Regions from separate parts of the Frondihabitans sp. GW821-FHT04F02 genome, predicted to be linked through region 1. Evidence: predicted binding sites of a transcription regulator. Region 1 holds the regulator's gene; the other holds the start of a gene.
What was found. The regulator HspR, encoded in region 1, represses chaperone genes until heat shock. The targets are predictions, from matches to a motif close to AAGTTGAGTCNNNNNGACTCAACTT.
Positions count from the first base shown of each region.

Region 1 (7,418 bases):
AGTACAGGCGATCCCCTTCGTCACGAGCGCGAAGAGCAGGAAGTCCGCGAAGCCCTTCTGGGCGACGCAGCCGAACGGAGCACGGCCTGGCTGTTCGAGCAGGTCGGCGACATCGGAACGGCACGGCACCGGGAACCACTGGCTTGACGCGGGTGCCCGTCAGCGTCGGACGGAGGCCGTGACGGTGAACTTCGGGTTGCGCGCGACCTGACGCGTCTGACCCACGACGGACTCCAGGGTGTCTCTGTGCTTGAGGTGCGAGTTGTACACCGTCCACAGCTCTCCGCCCGGCCGCAGCACCCGAGCCGCCGCCTCGAACAGCTTGAGCGCTATGCCGGGCTCGACCGCGGCGTCGACGTGGAAGGGCGGGTTCAGCAGCACCAGATCGCACGACCCTTCGGCCTGCGATGAGAGAGCATCGTCGCGCACGACCGTCACGCGGTCGGCGACGCCATTCAGCTCTGCTGTCGCCCGAGCGGACGCGACAGCCGAGGCGCTCTGGTCGGACGCGATGACGCGGGCCTCGGGCCGCGTCAGGGCGGCTGTGACCGCGAGCACACCCGACCCGCACCCCAGGTCGACGATCACATCGGCCGACGGAAGGGCCTCCGGCAGCACGTCGAGCAGGGCGCGCGTGCCGATGTCGATCTTCGCGCCGGCGAACGTGGCGCCGAACGCGGCGACGGCGAGGCCGAGATCATCGTGCCGTTGAGAGCGTGGCCAGGCCGACTCCACCGGCGGGTCGACCGGCTCGGACGCTGTCAGCACGCGCGACTTCTGCCGCGCCAGACCCGCGTAGAGCACCTCGAAGTGCTCGCGGAGCACGTCGTTCATCGCGGTCGTCATGTGCTTGAGCCTTCCGCCGGCGTAGACGACGACCTCGGGATGGGCGTGGCGCGCGACGAGGCCGGCGATCTCGTCGAGCGCGGCGAGCGAGCGGGGCAGCTGGAGCAGGATGGCCCTGGCCCCGTCGACCAGCGCCCCGTCGAGGGAGTGGTGCGCATACGTGCCCTCGAGACCGACCTCGGCCGCGTTGGCATCGAGTGCGAGCTCGGACACGAGCGGATCTTGGAACACGCGGATGCCGGTCAGCCCGTGCGCCGACGCGGCGCCGAGGGTGAGCGCGCCGTAGTGATCGCCGATGACGGCGAGCTGTCCGGAGCCGAGTGCCGAGAGCGTCGCGGTCGCCTCATCGAGGAGCAGCCGATCGGTGGCATCGACCGCGACCAGGTTCGGCGCCTCGAAGTCGGGACGGCGGCGGAGGGCGGCGAGGTCGAGGGGCATGAGCCAAGCGTAGTGATGTGCACAGCCCGGTCGGTAGATCCCGAACGTAATATGTGCATAAAACATTTGACAAACGGCAACTGTTGCGAAACGCTGTGTCTATGCCCATCCCCGAGACCCAACGCTCGAGTCCACGCACGCTCATGCGCGACCGGATCCGCGAAGAGATCCTCAAGGCGATCCTGTCCGGCATCCTCGAACCAGGAGAGCGCCTGGCCGACGACGACCTCATCTCGTGGCTGGGCTGCTCGCGGACACCTGTGCGGGAGGCGCTGAGCGATCTCGCGCACGCGGGCTTCGTCGAGATCGTGCCGAACAAGCACACCCGCGTCGCCGTCCCCCGGGCGGAGGAGGCCGTCCAGGTCATCCAGACGCTGGGGGTCCTGTTCGGAGGCGCGGTTCGGCTGGCGACGCCGGTCCTGCCCGATCCGGTGAGGAGGCAGATCGTCGCCACCCTCGACACCTGCCTGGCGGATCTCCAGAACGATGACGGCCTGGCCCTCAACGTCCACACGTATGCAGCCTTCGACCTCTTCGTCGACTACTGCGGCAATCCGCATCTGCAGCGAGTCTGCCACGACACCACGGCGGGTCTCGCCTACAAGCTGCGTCTGCCCAACATCACTGAGATCTTCGGCCAGCCGCGGCTCACGCGGTCATACAGCGCTCTGCGGCAGGCCACTCTCGCCTGCGACGCGATCGCAGCAGAACTCGCCGCGGAGACTCTGCACCAGCTCCCCGCTCCCTGCTCCGAGAGCCTCCTCGACGCGCACACCACCTGACGGCTAGGGCACTACCTCGAGAAGACCTCCGACCGACGTCAACCGGAACCGCGGCGCTCCCGCCTCGACTGTCGCCTCCGGGTCAAGAGGCCCAAGCAGACCGAGCGCCGTCAGCAGCCGTCCCTGAATGGTCGAGCCCGCCATGGCCCAGACCTCCCCGTCGTTGCGAGCGATGCGGCCGTTCAGCGTGCCTGCGATCTCGAGCAACCCGCCGGAGTGGATCGCGACCGTCGCGTCGCAGGTGCCGCTGAGGAGCACGTACCCGCCCGGCTCGATCGTCAGCCGGTCGCCGACGACGCCGCGGAGGTCGAGCGAACCACCTTCGCAGACCAGCGCTCCCCTCGGAGCGACCCCGGTGAGCACGATCGGCTCCTCGACGGTGAGCGGATGAGAGATGGTCCCTGACACCTTCTTCATGGCCCGACCCTAGCCCGGTCTCAGGTGCGGTTCCAGAGCGACCGGTAGAACCCGATGCGCGCGGGGTCGTCGTCGACGCCGTACGCCTCGAGAAAAGGTGCGTCCCATCCGGGGCCGTAGTTCCAGGCCAGGCTCATCGTCGCGACCGCGATGTCGGCCCAGCGGTCGGCGGTTCCGAGCGCGTCGAGGTCGACCATGCCCGACCACGAGCCGTCGTCGTTCAGGATCGTGTTGGGCACGCAGGGGTCGCCGTGGCAGACGACGAGCCGGTCGATCGGCGGGGCGTCGCGGGTGTCGAACGTGGAGCCTGCGGCCCGCTCCTCGATCGACCAGTCGAACGGGCAGCCGTCGACGGGCACGGTGTCGTGGAACGCCCTCAGCGCCCGACCGCACGCCGACACAGCCCGCGCAGGATCAGCGAGCCACCGATCGTCCACCGCGCTCCGGCCCGGCAGCCCCGCCGTCACCAGCCACTCGGCGTCAGCGTCGCGCCCCTCGTCGAGCACTCGCGGCACCGGCGCGTGGTCGACGGCCCAGCGCAGTCGCTCCAATTCGCCGGCCAGGTCGAGGCCGCGTCCGTGCGGGGCCCACTTGGCGAACCGCCGGGTGTCGCCCTCGCCGAGCTGGAACGTCAGACCGCCCACCTCGTTCACCCAGACCGGCATGATCGCGTCTCCTGCCGCCAGCTCGACGACCCGAGGGGGCGCAGGAACGGGGCCTCGCGGCACCTGCGCCGGCCGGACGAAGCTCACCGCCGCCTCACCGCCCCTCGGGCCGCCACAGCACCACCTGCGTCGGGCGCTCCGGCCGCCGCCCGGCCCGAAGCGGCACCACGCCGCCGCCGGACGACGCCGCGAACACCCGCGACCCCGGTCGGTTCAGCAGCTCGTCGGCGAGCGCAGACTCGAGCTCGCGTACCCGCGACTGCAGGGCGGTCACGTGGTTCTCCAGCTCGAGGATCCGCTTGATGCCCTCCAGGCTGACGCCCTCGCCGCTGAGGCGGGAGATCTCGCGCAGCTGATTGACGTCGCGCATCGAGTAGCGCCGCGACTTGCCAGCCGTCCGCGTCGGGATGACGAGTCCGAGGCGGTCGTACTGGCGGAGCGTCTGCGGGTGCATCTCAGCGAGCTCGGCAGCGACCGCGATCGCGAAGATCGGCGAGTACTCGTCCATGGTCGGCCTCCTCACCGGCTCGGGATAGTCGTCAGACTACGAGGATCGGGGCTACGAGTTCTGCTTGGCCCGGTCGAGCAGGTCGCCGCGCGGGTTCTCGACGGGCAGCGCCGCGACGAGGGCCTCGACAGCCGCCTTGGCCTTGTCGCTGAGGTGCGAAGGCACGGCCACCTGGACGGTGGCGAGCAGGTCGCCCTTTCCGTCTTTCGCATCGACCCCGCGGCCCTTGACCCGCAGGACGCGGCCGCTGGGCGTCCCGGGCGCGACGCGCAGGCGGACGTTCTCGCCGCTGAGCGTGGGCACCTCGATGGTGGCGCCGAGGGCAGCCTCGGCGAAGGTCACCGGGACATCGAGTCGCAGATTGAGCCCGTCGCGCTCGAACACGGGGTGCGGGCGGACGGCGATCGTCAGGACGATGTCGCCCGACTCGCCACCGTCGAGGCTGGGCTCGCCGCGGCCGCGCAGACGGATCTTCTGGCCGTCGTGGACGCCAGCGGGCACGCGCACCTTGATGGGCTTGCCCTGGGACTGCGTCAGCGTGATGGTGTCGCCGGTGATGGCCGTGCGGAAGTCGAGGGTGGTCGAGGCGACGATGTCGCGACCCTTGCTCGGGCCGCCGTATCCCCGGTAGCCGCCGCTGGTCTGGCCGAAGCCGCCGCCGCCGAACATGCCGGAGAAGATGTCCTCGAAGCCGCCGCCCCGCGCTCCTGAAGGATACTGCCCGGCGCCCGCGCCCTGTCGGCCGCCCTGGCCGAACATGCCGCCGAAGACGTCCTCGAAGCCTCCCCCGCCACCCTGGCCGCCGGCACCCGCCGTGAAGCGCGCGCCCGAGCCCATGGCGCGGATCTGGTCGTACTCCTTGCGCTGCGCGGCGTCGGAGAGCACCGAGTTGGCCTCGGAGATCTCCTTGAACTTGGCCTCGGCCTTGGCATCGCCGGGGTTCGAGTCGGGGTGGTACTGGCGGGCGAGCTTGCGGTAGACCTTCTTGAGCTCCGCGGGGGTCACGTCTTTGGACACGCCGAGCACGGCGTAGAAGTCCTTGTCGAACCAATCCTGGCTGGCCACTCGTGCCGCCCTTCTGTGTGTCACTCGCGCCCCTCGAAGGACGCGGAAGTATCAGTATGGCGGCGGGCCCCTGGAGGGAGCCCGCCGCCGGTGGAGCTGTAGCGCCTAGGCCGGGACCGAGACGGCGACTTTGGCCGCCCGGAGCACTCTCTCGCCGAGCACATAGCCCGGCTCGATGACATCGGCCACGGTGTTGACCGTGACGTCGGCCGTGGGGAGCTGGACGATCGCCTCGTGGAACTTCGGGTCGAACACGTCGCCCTTGGCTCCGATCTGCGTGAGTCCGAAGCGATCGAATCCGCTGCGGAGCTTCTGCGCGATGACCACCATCGGGCCCTCGGTGAGGTCGCCGTGCTGCTCAGCGCGGCTGAGATCGTCGAGAGCCGGGAGGATCGCTCGGATCACCTCGGCCACAACGGCGTCCCGGTTCGCCTCCCGGTCGCGCTCGACGCGCTTTCGGAAGTTGACCAGCTCGGCCTGCGCACGGAGCATGTCCTGGCGCATGTCGGCCACGAGGTCGACGGAGGCCTGATCCAGGATCGCCTCGTCTTCGACCGACAGCTCGACATCGGGGCCCTCGGCCTCGACGAGCTCTTCCGCGCCCTCGACGTCGGCCGTGCCGCCGTCTTCGCTGGGCGACTCCGGGGTCGGCTGGAGCGGCTCTTCTTCGGGGGTGCCGTTCTTGTCGTCGGTCACGGGCTACTTCTTGTCGTCTTCGTCGTCCACGACCTCGGCGTCGACGATGTCCTCGTCGTCGGCCGGGGTCTCGGAGGCGGGCTCGTCGGTCGGAGCCGAAGCGGAGGCCTGGTCGGATGCGTAGAGCGCCTGGCCGATCTTCTGCTGCGACTCGGTCAGCTTGTCGACGGCTGGCTTGATGGCCGCCTCGTCGTCGCCGGCGAGCGCGGTCTTCAGCGCATCGACGTCGCCCTGGACCTCGGTCTTGACGTCGGCGGGGAGCTTCTCGTCGTTCTCCTTCAGGAGCTTCTCGATCGAGTAGACCAGCTGCTCGCCCGAGTTGCGGAGCTCGTTGGCCTCGCGGCGCGCCTTGTCTTCGGCGGCGTGCTCCTCCGCCTCGCGGACCATGCGCTCGATGTCGTCCTTCGAGAGCGACGAGCCGCCCGAGATGACCATCGACTGCTCCTTGCCGGTGCCCTTGTCTTTCGCGGAGACGTGCACGATGCCGTTGGCGTCGATGTCGAAAGTGACCTCGATCTGCGGGATGCCGCGCGGAGCCGGAGCGATGCCGGTCAGCTCGAACGTGCCGAGGTTCTTGTTGTCGCGGGTGAACTCGCGCTCGCCCTGGAAGACCTGGATCGCGACGGACGGCTGGTTGTCGTCGGCCGTCGTGAAGGTCTCGCTGCGCTTGGTCGGGATGGCCGTGTTGCGCTCGATGAGCTTGGTCATCGCGCCGCCCTTGGTCTCGATACCGAGCGACAGGGGGGTGACGTCGATGAGCAGGACGTCCTTGCGCTCGCCCTTGAGGACACCGGCCTGGAGGGCCGCACCCACGGCGACGACCTCGTCGGGGTTCACGCCCTTGTTCGGGTCCTGGCCACCGGTCAGCTGCTTAACGACCTCCCAGACGGCGGGCATGCGGGTCGAGCCGCCGACGAGGACGACGTGCGCGATGTCGCCGACCTTGACACCGGCCTCCTTGATGACGTCGTTGAACGGCTTCTTGGTGCGGTCGAGGAGGTCGGAGGTCCACTGCTCGAACTGCGAACGCGAGATGGTCTCGTCGAGGTTGAGGGGGCCATCGGCGGTGAGCGTGAGGTAGGGGAGCTGGATGCTGGTCGACGACGAGGAGCTGAGCTCCTTCTTAGCCTGCTCGGCGGCCTCCTTGAGGCGCTGCTTGGCGATCTTGTCAGTCGAGAGGTCGACGCCGTTGGCATCCTTGAACTTCTTGATGAGGTGCTCGACGATGCGATTGTCCCAGTCGTCGCCGCCGAGGCGGTTGTCGCCCGAGGTGGAGCGCACCTGAATGGTGGAGAAGTCGTCGTCCTTACCCACCTCGAGCAGCGAGACGTCGAACGTGCCGCCACCGAGGTCGAAGACCAGGATGAGCTCGTCCTCCTTGCCCTTGTCGAGGCCGTAGGCCAGAGCGGCCGCGGTCGGCTCGTTGATGATGCGGAGCACGTTGAGGCCCGCGATCTCGCCGGCCTCCTTGGTGGCCTGGCGCTCGGAGTCGTTGAAGTAGGCCGGAACGGTGATGACCGCGTCAGTCACGTCTTCGCCGAGGTACTGCTCGGCGTCGCGCTTGAGCTTGCCCAGGATGCGGGCCGAGATCTCCTGCGGCGTGTACTTCTTGTCGTCGATCTCGACCTTCCAGTCGGTGCCGATGTGACGCTTCACCGACGCGATGGTGCGGTCGACGTTGGTGACGGCCTGGCGCTTCGCGGTCTCGCCGACGAGCACCTCGCCGTCTTTCGTGAACGCGACGACCGACGGGGTCGTTCGAAGACCCTCGGCGTTGGCGATGACGGTGGGCTCGCCGCCTTCGAGGACGGCGACCACCGAGTTGGTGGTTCCGAGGTCGATTCCTACTGCACGTGCCATGTGGCTGTTCTCCTTCGTCGTGCTTGGTGTACCTAAAACCTGTGAGTCGGAGTTGAGTCCGACGCGCTCAAGTTTACTCGACCTTCGACTCGAGTCAAGTCTTCCCCCGGAAGACTTGAGCGCCCGAGGCTCAACTTCGAA
Region 1 is NZ_JBWKSZ010000006.1:1,851-9,268, forward strand. Features, by position in the region: gene AC07TY_RS15585 (class I SAM-dependent methyltransferase) at 160-1,284, opposite strand; gene AC07TY_RS15590 (GntR family transcriptional regulator) at 1,386-2,066, shown strand; gene AC07TY_RS15595 (hypothetical protein) at 2,070-2,483, opposite strand; gene AC07TY_RS15600 (phosphotransferase) at 2,504-3,235, opposite strand; gene AC07TY_RS15605 (heat shock protein transcriptional repressor HspR) at 3,243-3,656, opposite strand; gene AC07TY_RS15610 (DnaJ C-terminal domain-containing protein) at 3,708-4,721, opposite strand; gene AC07TY_RS15615 (nucleotide exchange factor GrpE) at 4,827-5,417, opposite strand; gene dnaK (molecular chaperone DnaK) at 5,421-7,277, opposite strand.

Region 2 (7,418 bases), on a different contig from region 1:
TCGGTCGACGTGGCCGCGACCGCACCGTCAGGGCCGCGAGTGATGGCCGCGAGCGTGACGCCCAGGCCGAGGTAGCGGTCGAGCACGGCGTCGAGGGGCAGGCCCGGGTGCAGCCAGGCGGCGTCCTCGTCGCTCATCTTCAGCACGTGCACCACCCGCGCCAGCGCGTCGACGGTGGCCAGTACGGCGTCGCGGTCGGGCGTGATGCTGGGCCGCACGTTCGGGTCGAAGCTCAGGAGCGCCCGGTCGCGCGAGGCCTCGAACAGGCGCCGCACGTCGTCGCTGCCCGGCGCGAGGGCGGTCGCGATCGAGCCGGTGTGGAGCAGCGCGACGTCGTCAGGAACGCTGATCGCCCCGGGTGCCCACTCGATGTCGAACTCGTATTCGGCGTGGCGATCCTCCTGAATCGTGGCGACCGCCGTCGAGGTCCAGTGCGAGGTCACCGTGGCCGGGTCGACGCTCACCCCCGCCGAGACGAGATGCGCCAGCAGGGCGTCGCCGCGTGCGTCGCGGCCGACCGAGGCGCGGAACGTGGTGCCGACTCCGAGCCGGGCCAGCCCGTAGGCGACGTTCATGGGGCTCCCGCCCGGGTGCTCGACCGTGGAGTCGCCGTCGACCACGATGTCGACGAGCGCCTCGCCGACGACGAATGCTGCGCTGCTCATGCTCGGAGCGTACCGGCAGTGTCGTCCCCTCAACCATCACCCCGGGGCGCAGGAACTGCGACTACGCCGCCACCGCCCGAGCCGCCGCGCGGAACCGCCCCGGCGCCGCACCCCGCGCCCGGCTGAACGCCCTCGAGAACGCATACACCGACGAGTACCCCACCGCCGCGGCGACGGCCTCCAGCGGCTCGTCGCCGTCGCGCAGCCGCACGGCGGCGAGGTCCATGCGCCAGCGCGTCAGGTACGCCGCCGGAGTCTCGCCCGCCACCGACTGGAAGCGCCGGGCGAGCGTCGCCTTCGAGACGTTCAGTCGCGCCGCGAGGGCGGTCGTGGTCCAGGGCGCGGCGGGGTCGGCGTGCACGAGAGTGAGCGCCTCGGTCATCAGCGGGTCGCCGAGGACCCCGAGCCACGACGGCTCCGACGGCGCAGGCCTCGTGGCGAGCCAGACGCGGAGAAGCTGCACGAGCAGGATGTCGACCAGGCTGTTCATCACTACGCTCGCTGCGATCTGCGGGTGGGCGAGCTCGCGGGCGAGGAGGCGCACGGTGTCGTCGAGGCAGGTGCCCCCGTTGTCGGCGCGGATGTGGACGACCTCCGGCAGCAGCTCCAGCACCTGGGTCGAGACCGCCGGGTCGTGGCGGTAGGCGGCCCCGAGGATGTGCGTCTGCACGTCGCCGTCGCCGAACCGGAGCACCCCGCCCGTGCGCCGGGCGTGGGCGGCCGTGCTCGAGTCGCAGAGCGGCGCGGGAGCGCCCGGGTGGCTCGTCAGAGTGTGGCCCACCCCTGTCGGGAGGAGGACCACGTCGCCGGGCATCAGCTGTCGGGGGTCGTGCCCGGGCACGCCGAGCCATGCGGTGCCCGAGGTGACGGCGTAGAAGGCGGCGCCCGGGTTGTCGGTCCACCAGACACCCCAGCTCGCGGTGGCCTCGATCCGGGCGCCGAGGGTGCCGCGGACGCCGGAGACCGCGAGTACGTCGGCAAGGAGGTCCATCCGCTCAGGATAGCCTCCGAGCATCTCTGCATCTGCGCACATGAGTCGATCGGCTATCGATCTGGTCTCTCCGGGCATCGACCTGCGCATGTCCTGATTCGTACGCTCGACGAGTGCCGAACGGACGGCACCGGAAAAGGAGCACCAATGAACATCGAAGGCCAGATCGTCCTCGTCACCGGATCGAACCGCGGCATCGGCCGGCAGTTCGTCGAAGAGCTGCTCGCGCGCGGCGCGGCGAAGGTCTACGCGACCGCCCGCCGCCCCGAGGGCGTCGACGCCGAGCTGTCCGGGCTGACCGGCGTCGCGATCCTGCCGCTCGACATCACCGACCAGGCGTCTGTCGACGCCGTGGCAGCGGCAGCTCAGGACGTCACCCTGCTGATCAACAACGCCGGCGTCTCGACCGGCGCCGACCTGGTCGCGGGCGACCTCGCCCTGATCCGCCGCGAGATGGACACCCACTTCTTCGGCACCCTGAGCATGGTGCGGGCGTTCGCACCGATCCTCCGGGCGAACGGCGGCGGCGGCATCGTGAACGTCCTGTCGGCGCTGTCGTGGTTCAACTGGATCGGCGCCGGCGCGTACGGCGCGGCCAAGGCGGCCGGCTGGGCGATGACGAACGGCGTGCGCCTCGAGCTCGCAGCGCAGGGGACCCTCGTCACGGGCGTCCACCTCGGAGCCGCCGACACCGAGATGATGGCCGGCTACGACGGTCCGCTGCTCGCACCCCGCGACGTCGTGATCGCGGTGCTCGACGGGGTCGAGGCGGGCTCGACGGAGGTCGTCGTCGACGAGTGGAGCGCCACGGCGAAGGCCTCGCTCGCGCTCGCGCCGTCGGCCAGCCCGTTCTACGACGGCACGCTCAACGCCTGAGGCCGCGCCACGACGCGCGAAGCCCCGCCGTTTCGGCAGATCCCCGCTGTCGCGCAGGAGGGATGGAGCCGAAACGGCGGGGCTAGGAGCCGGCGGGCCGGGCCGCTAGACGGCCGCCGCCACCAGCACGTCGGCCGTCAGGCCGCCGCCGGCCACCGCGAGCCGCACGGTCGACCCGGCGGCGAGGCGCCCGTCGACCATGAGCGTCGCGAGCCGGTCGTCGACCTCGCGCTGGATCAGCCGGCGCAGCGGGCGAGCGCCGTACTCGGGCTCGTACCCGTGCTCGGCCAGCCAGTCGACGGCCTCGGGCGAGGCGTCGAACCGGATGCCCTGCGCGGCGAGCCGGGCGCCGGTCTCGGTGAGCATGAGCGACACGATCGCTGCGAGCTGCGTGCGCTCGAGCTTGCGGAACAGCACGATCTCGTCGATGCGGTTGAGGAACTCCGGTCGCATGGCCTCGCGCAGCTTGCCCATCACGCGGTCGCGCAGCGCCTTGTCCGAGCCGAACCCGCTGTGCCTGTCAGAACCGCCGCCGTCGGCCGGCCCGCCGACGAAGCCCATCGCACCGCTCCGCGACGCCAAGAACTCCGACCCGAGGTTCGACGTCATGATGACCACCGTGTTGCGGAAGTCGACAGTGCGTCCCTGTCCGTCGGTCAGGCGCCCGTCGTCGAGCACCTGCAGCAGCAGGTTGAACACGTCGGGGTGCGCCTTCTCGATCTCGTCGAGCAGGATGACGGAGTACGGGTTCCGGCGCACGCGCTCGGTCAGCTGACCGGCCTCGTCGTAGCCGACGTAGCCGGGAGGGGCGCCGACGAGGCGCGAGACGGTGTGGCGCTCGCCGAACTCCGACATGTCGAAGCGCAGCATGGCGGTCTCGTCGCCGAACAGCGACGCGGCCAGGGCCTTCGCCAGCTCGGTCTTGCCCACGCCCGTCGGGCCGAGGAAGAGGAAGCTGCCGGTCGGGCGGCGCTGGTCGCCGAGCCCGGTGCGCGAGCGCCGGACGGCCTTGGCGATCGCCGCGACGGCGTCGTCCTGACCGACGACGCGCTCGTGCAGCTCCGTCTCGAGCAGCGCGAGCCGTGAGCGGTCGCCGTCGGTGAGGCGCGCGGCGGGGATCCCCGTGGCGCGCGAGATGAGCTCGGCGATGTCGTCGGCGGTGATGACCGCGTCGGCGTTCGCGGCGAGGTCCTCGGGCGCAGGAACGCCGGACGCCTCCGCCAGCCGGGCCTCGACGGCCGTCATCGCGTCGCGCAGCCCCGACGCCTCCTCGTACCGCTCGGCCGCCACCGCGCGGTTCTTCTCGGCCTCGAGCTCGGCGAGCTCGGCCTGGAGGGCGGCGGTGTCGACGACGAGCCCGAGGCGCAGGCGACGGCGCGCGCCGGCCTGGTCGATCAGGTCGATGGCCTTGTCGGGGAGGAAGCGGTCGCTGACGTAGCGGTGCGAGAGCTCCACTGCGGCCGCGAGGGCCTCGGGCGTGTAGGTCACCGAGTGGTGCTCCTCGTAGCGCGGGGCGAGCCCGCCGAGGATGGCCGTGGCATCGGCCACCGAGGGCTCGGGCACCTGGACGGGCTGGAAGCGCCTCTCGAGTGCGGCGTCCTTCTCGACGCGGCGGTACTCGGCCAGCGTGGTGGCGCCGACGACGTGGAGGTCGCCCCGGGCGAGACGCGGCTTCAGGATGTTGCCGGCGTCCATTCCGCCGTCGCTTCCGGCACCGGCGCCGACGACCGTGTGCAGCTCGTCGATGAAGACGATGAGCTCGTCGAAGTGCGCTGTGATCTCGTCCATCGCCTTGGTGAGGCGCTCCTCGAAGTCGCCGCGGTAGCGGGTGCCCGCCACCATGCCCGGCAGGTCGAGGGCGACCACGCGCTTGTCGCGGAGCACCGGAGGCACGTCGCCGGAGACGATGCGCAGGGCGAGACCCTCGACGATGGCGGTCTTGCCGACGCCAGGCTCGCCGATCAGGACGGGGTTGTTCTTGGTGCGGCGGAGCAGGATCTCGACGGTCGCCTCGATCTCATCGGCGCGGCCGATGACCGGGTCGATGAGGCCCTCGCGAGCTCGCGCGGTGAGATCCGTGCCGTACTGGTCGAGCGTCGGCGTCTCGGAAGCCGGCTCGGCGCCGGCCGCCGCCTGCGCGGGGCCGCCGGACTGCACGAAGCGCTGCATGGCCTCGGGAGTGATCCCCGCGGCGCCGAGCAGCTGGCCGGGCGCGGAGCCCTGATCGACGACGAGCGCGAAGACGACGTGCTCCGGGTCGACGTAGGTCGAGCCGAACGCGCGTGCCGCCTGAGCGGCCTCCAGCAGGATCCGCTGGGCCGCCGCGGTCAGGGCCGGACGCTGCGGGGCATCGGCGGACGCGCCGGGGAGGCGGCCGTCGACTGCCGCGGCCAGGGCGTCGCGGTCGGCTCCGACGTAGGCGACGAGGTCGCTGGCCGGGTGGAGGTCGAGCGCGGCCCGAAGGATGTGGAGAGCGTCGAGCTCCGCGTGACCGCGCGAGACGGCGATCTCGCGCGCCGCGGCCATGAGCTCGTGCGTGCGACGGCTGAGGAGTCGGCTGATGTCGACGTTGTCGGGCATGGAACCTCCAGGAGAAACTTGAGTGCCTTTGACTCAACTCAACGCAGGAGGACGCGAGACATTCCCACCCCGCTCACAAAGATGAGCGGGGTGGACTCAACCCTTACTTGTAGACAGCCTGAGTCAGCACCTGCGAGGCCCGGGCGGAGAACTCCCCGCGCACCAGCACCTCGTAGCGGCCGGCCTCCATGGTCTTGATCGACGAGAAGTCGCGGCGGCCGCGGGTCATGGCGTGCCCGGCGAATCCGAACAGGGCTCCCCACACGGCACCCGCCACGACGGCCGTGAGGAGCACCGCGACGAGGTTCGCATTGGCGAAGATCGCGAACAGGAAGCCGAGGAACAGGCCGAACCAGACGCCGCTGAGCGCACCGCGCCCGGCCGCCTTGCCGTTGGTGAGACGCCCCGACACGTTCTCGACCGTGCGGATGTCGTGGCCGACGATCGAGACGTTCTCGACGGGGAAGCCCTCGTCGCTCAGGCGGTCCACCGCGGCCTGGGCGTCCTCGTACTTCGTGTAGGTCGCGACGACCTGCGGGTAGCCGCCGCCGGCGAACGCGCCGAAGCCGCCGGCCTGCTCGGCCTGCGATCCCGTGGAGTCGGCGGCGGGCTGCGTCGTGACGGGCGGCGGGACAGCACCCGGAGGCGCGTACTCGCCGTACTGCGGGGCGGGGCCGGCCTGAGGGCGGTCGGCAGCGGGGTCTCCGGCAGAACCGGCACCAGACGGGTTGTCGTTCGACATCGAGTACTCCTTGTGAATTCAGGGACGGACCTCCACTCTGCCCTTGTCGCCTGGCGTTTTTCGGATAGTCCCCGGTCAGCGCCGGAGGTGTGCCTAACACTCGCCCATTACCAGGAAAAACACGGCCGCACCAGGGGATGACGCAAGCGTCACCCACGTGCGAGCATCCCCATCGATGAGCCAGCACCATGACAGCCCGGACGCCGAGCAGACGCCCGATACCGCCCAGATCAAGGCCGACCACCACGGACGCGACCTCGACGAGGCCTTCGCCCTGTACGCGGGCAACTACAACGGCTCCGGCTTCTACGCGGAGCAGACCGAGCTGCCGTTCGCGTACCGCTACACGATCGACGGCGACGACGACGTGACCCTGCGGTCGTCGAGGTTTCTCGGATCGATCCGCGGCACGGTGCAGCCCGAGGGCGAGTACATCGTGTCGTGGCTGACCGCCGGCCAGGGCCTGATGGACATCGGCGCGGACGAGCTGCGGATGGCGCGGGGACGACCGGCGATGTTCCCGACGGGTCGGCGGTACGCGTTCCACCTCAGCGACTTCCGGCAGAACCTCATCCACTTCGAGTCGGGCTACCTCGAACGGATCGCGGCCGAGCGAGCCGGCGCGGAGCCGAGCCGGCTCCACTTCGACCACACGGCGATTCCCGACACGGCAGCGCTCGTGGCGTGGAACGAGGCCGTCCAGGTGGCCGCGCGCGCCATCCTCGGCACGCCCTCGACCGAGCTGCAGCAGTCCGAGGCGAAGCGGCTGCTCGCCGGAGCCCTGCTCGACACGTTCGCGCACGAGGGCCCCGAGCGGCGAGGTCTGGCGGTCGCGCCCGGCAACGCGCGGCTCGTCGCAGCCCTGGAGTTCGTCCACGAGCACGCGGCCGAGCCGATCACGACCACGGCGATCGCCGACGCGGCCGGCCTCAGCCTGCGCGGGCTGCAGCACGCCTTCCACCAGCAGTTCGAGTCGACGCCGAGCGAGTACCTCCGGGGCGTCCGCCTCGACCGGGTGCGCGGCGAGCTGCTGGCCGCGGCCCCCTCCGAGACCACCGTGTCGATGATCGCCCTCCGCTGGGGCTTCGCGCACTCGGGCCGATTCTCGTCGGCCTACGTCAAGCGGTTCGGCGAGTACCCGGCTCAGACGCTGCGGCGCTGAGTCGTGCGGCGACCTCCATCGCGGTCGGGCACCGGCCCGTAGCCGTCGCGCGCGACGGCGACGACGACTAAGGCGACGGCGACGAGGCCAATCCCGGCGAAGACGAGCAGGGCGATTATTGACGGGTCCAATGAGGTCATGTCGAGATCCAATCCTGCTTTGGTGGCCGCAGAAAGGACCAATCCCGGTAAAGTGGCTCCGTGACCACGACGACCGCCCTCGGAACCCACGCGCTCCAGACCCTCCTCGGCGAATGGCGCCACGGCGGCGTCGCGCACATCGAGCTCGCCGAGAAGCTGAACGTGCTCCTGATCGACGGCCGCGTCCGCTCGTCCACCCGCCTCCCGGCCGAGCGCGAGATCGCCCGCGCGCTCGGCATCAGCCGCACCACCGTCGTGTCGG
Region 2 is NZ_JBWKSZ010000002.1:359,211-366,628, reverse strand. Features, by position in the region: gene AC07TY_RS06875 (carbohydrate kinase family protein) at 1-665, opposite strand, end outside; gene AC07TY_RS06870 (AraC family transcriptional regulator) at 727-1,656, opposite strand; gene AC07TY_RS06865 (SDR family oxidoreductase) at 1,804-2,532, shown strand; gene AC07TY_RS06860 (ATP-dependent Clp protease ATP-binding subunit) at 2,638-5,112, opposite strand; gene AC07TY_RS06855 (YflT domain-containing protein) at 5,216-5,854, opposite strand; gene AC07TY_RS06850 (AraC family transcriptional regulator) at 6,030-7,016, shown strand; gene AC07TY_RS06845 (hypothetical protein) at 6,998-7,156, opposite strand; gene yczR (MocR-like transcription factor YczR) at 7,217-7,418, shown strand, end outside.
Region 2: AC07TY_RS06860 (ATP-dependent Clp protease ATP-binding subunit) is a predicted target of HspR. The motif match lies at 5,128-5,152, and genes of this name have one in related genera.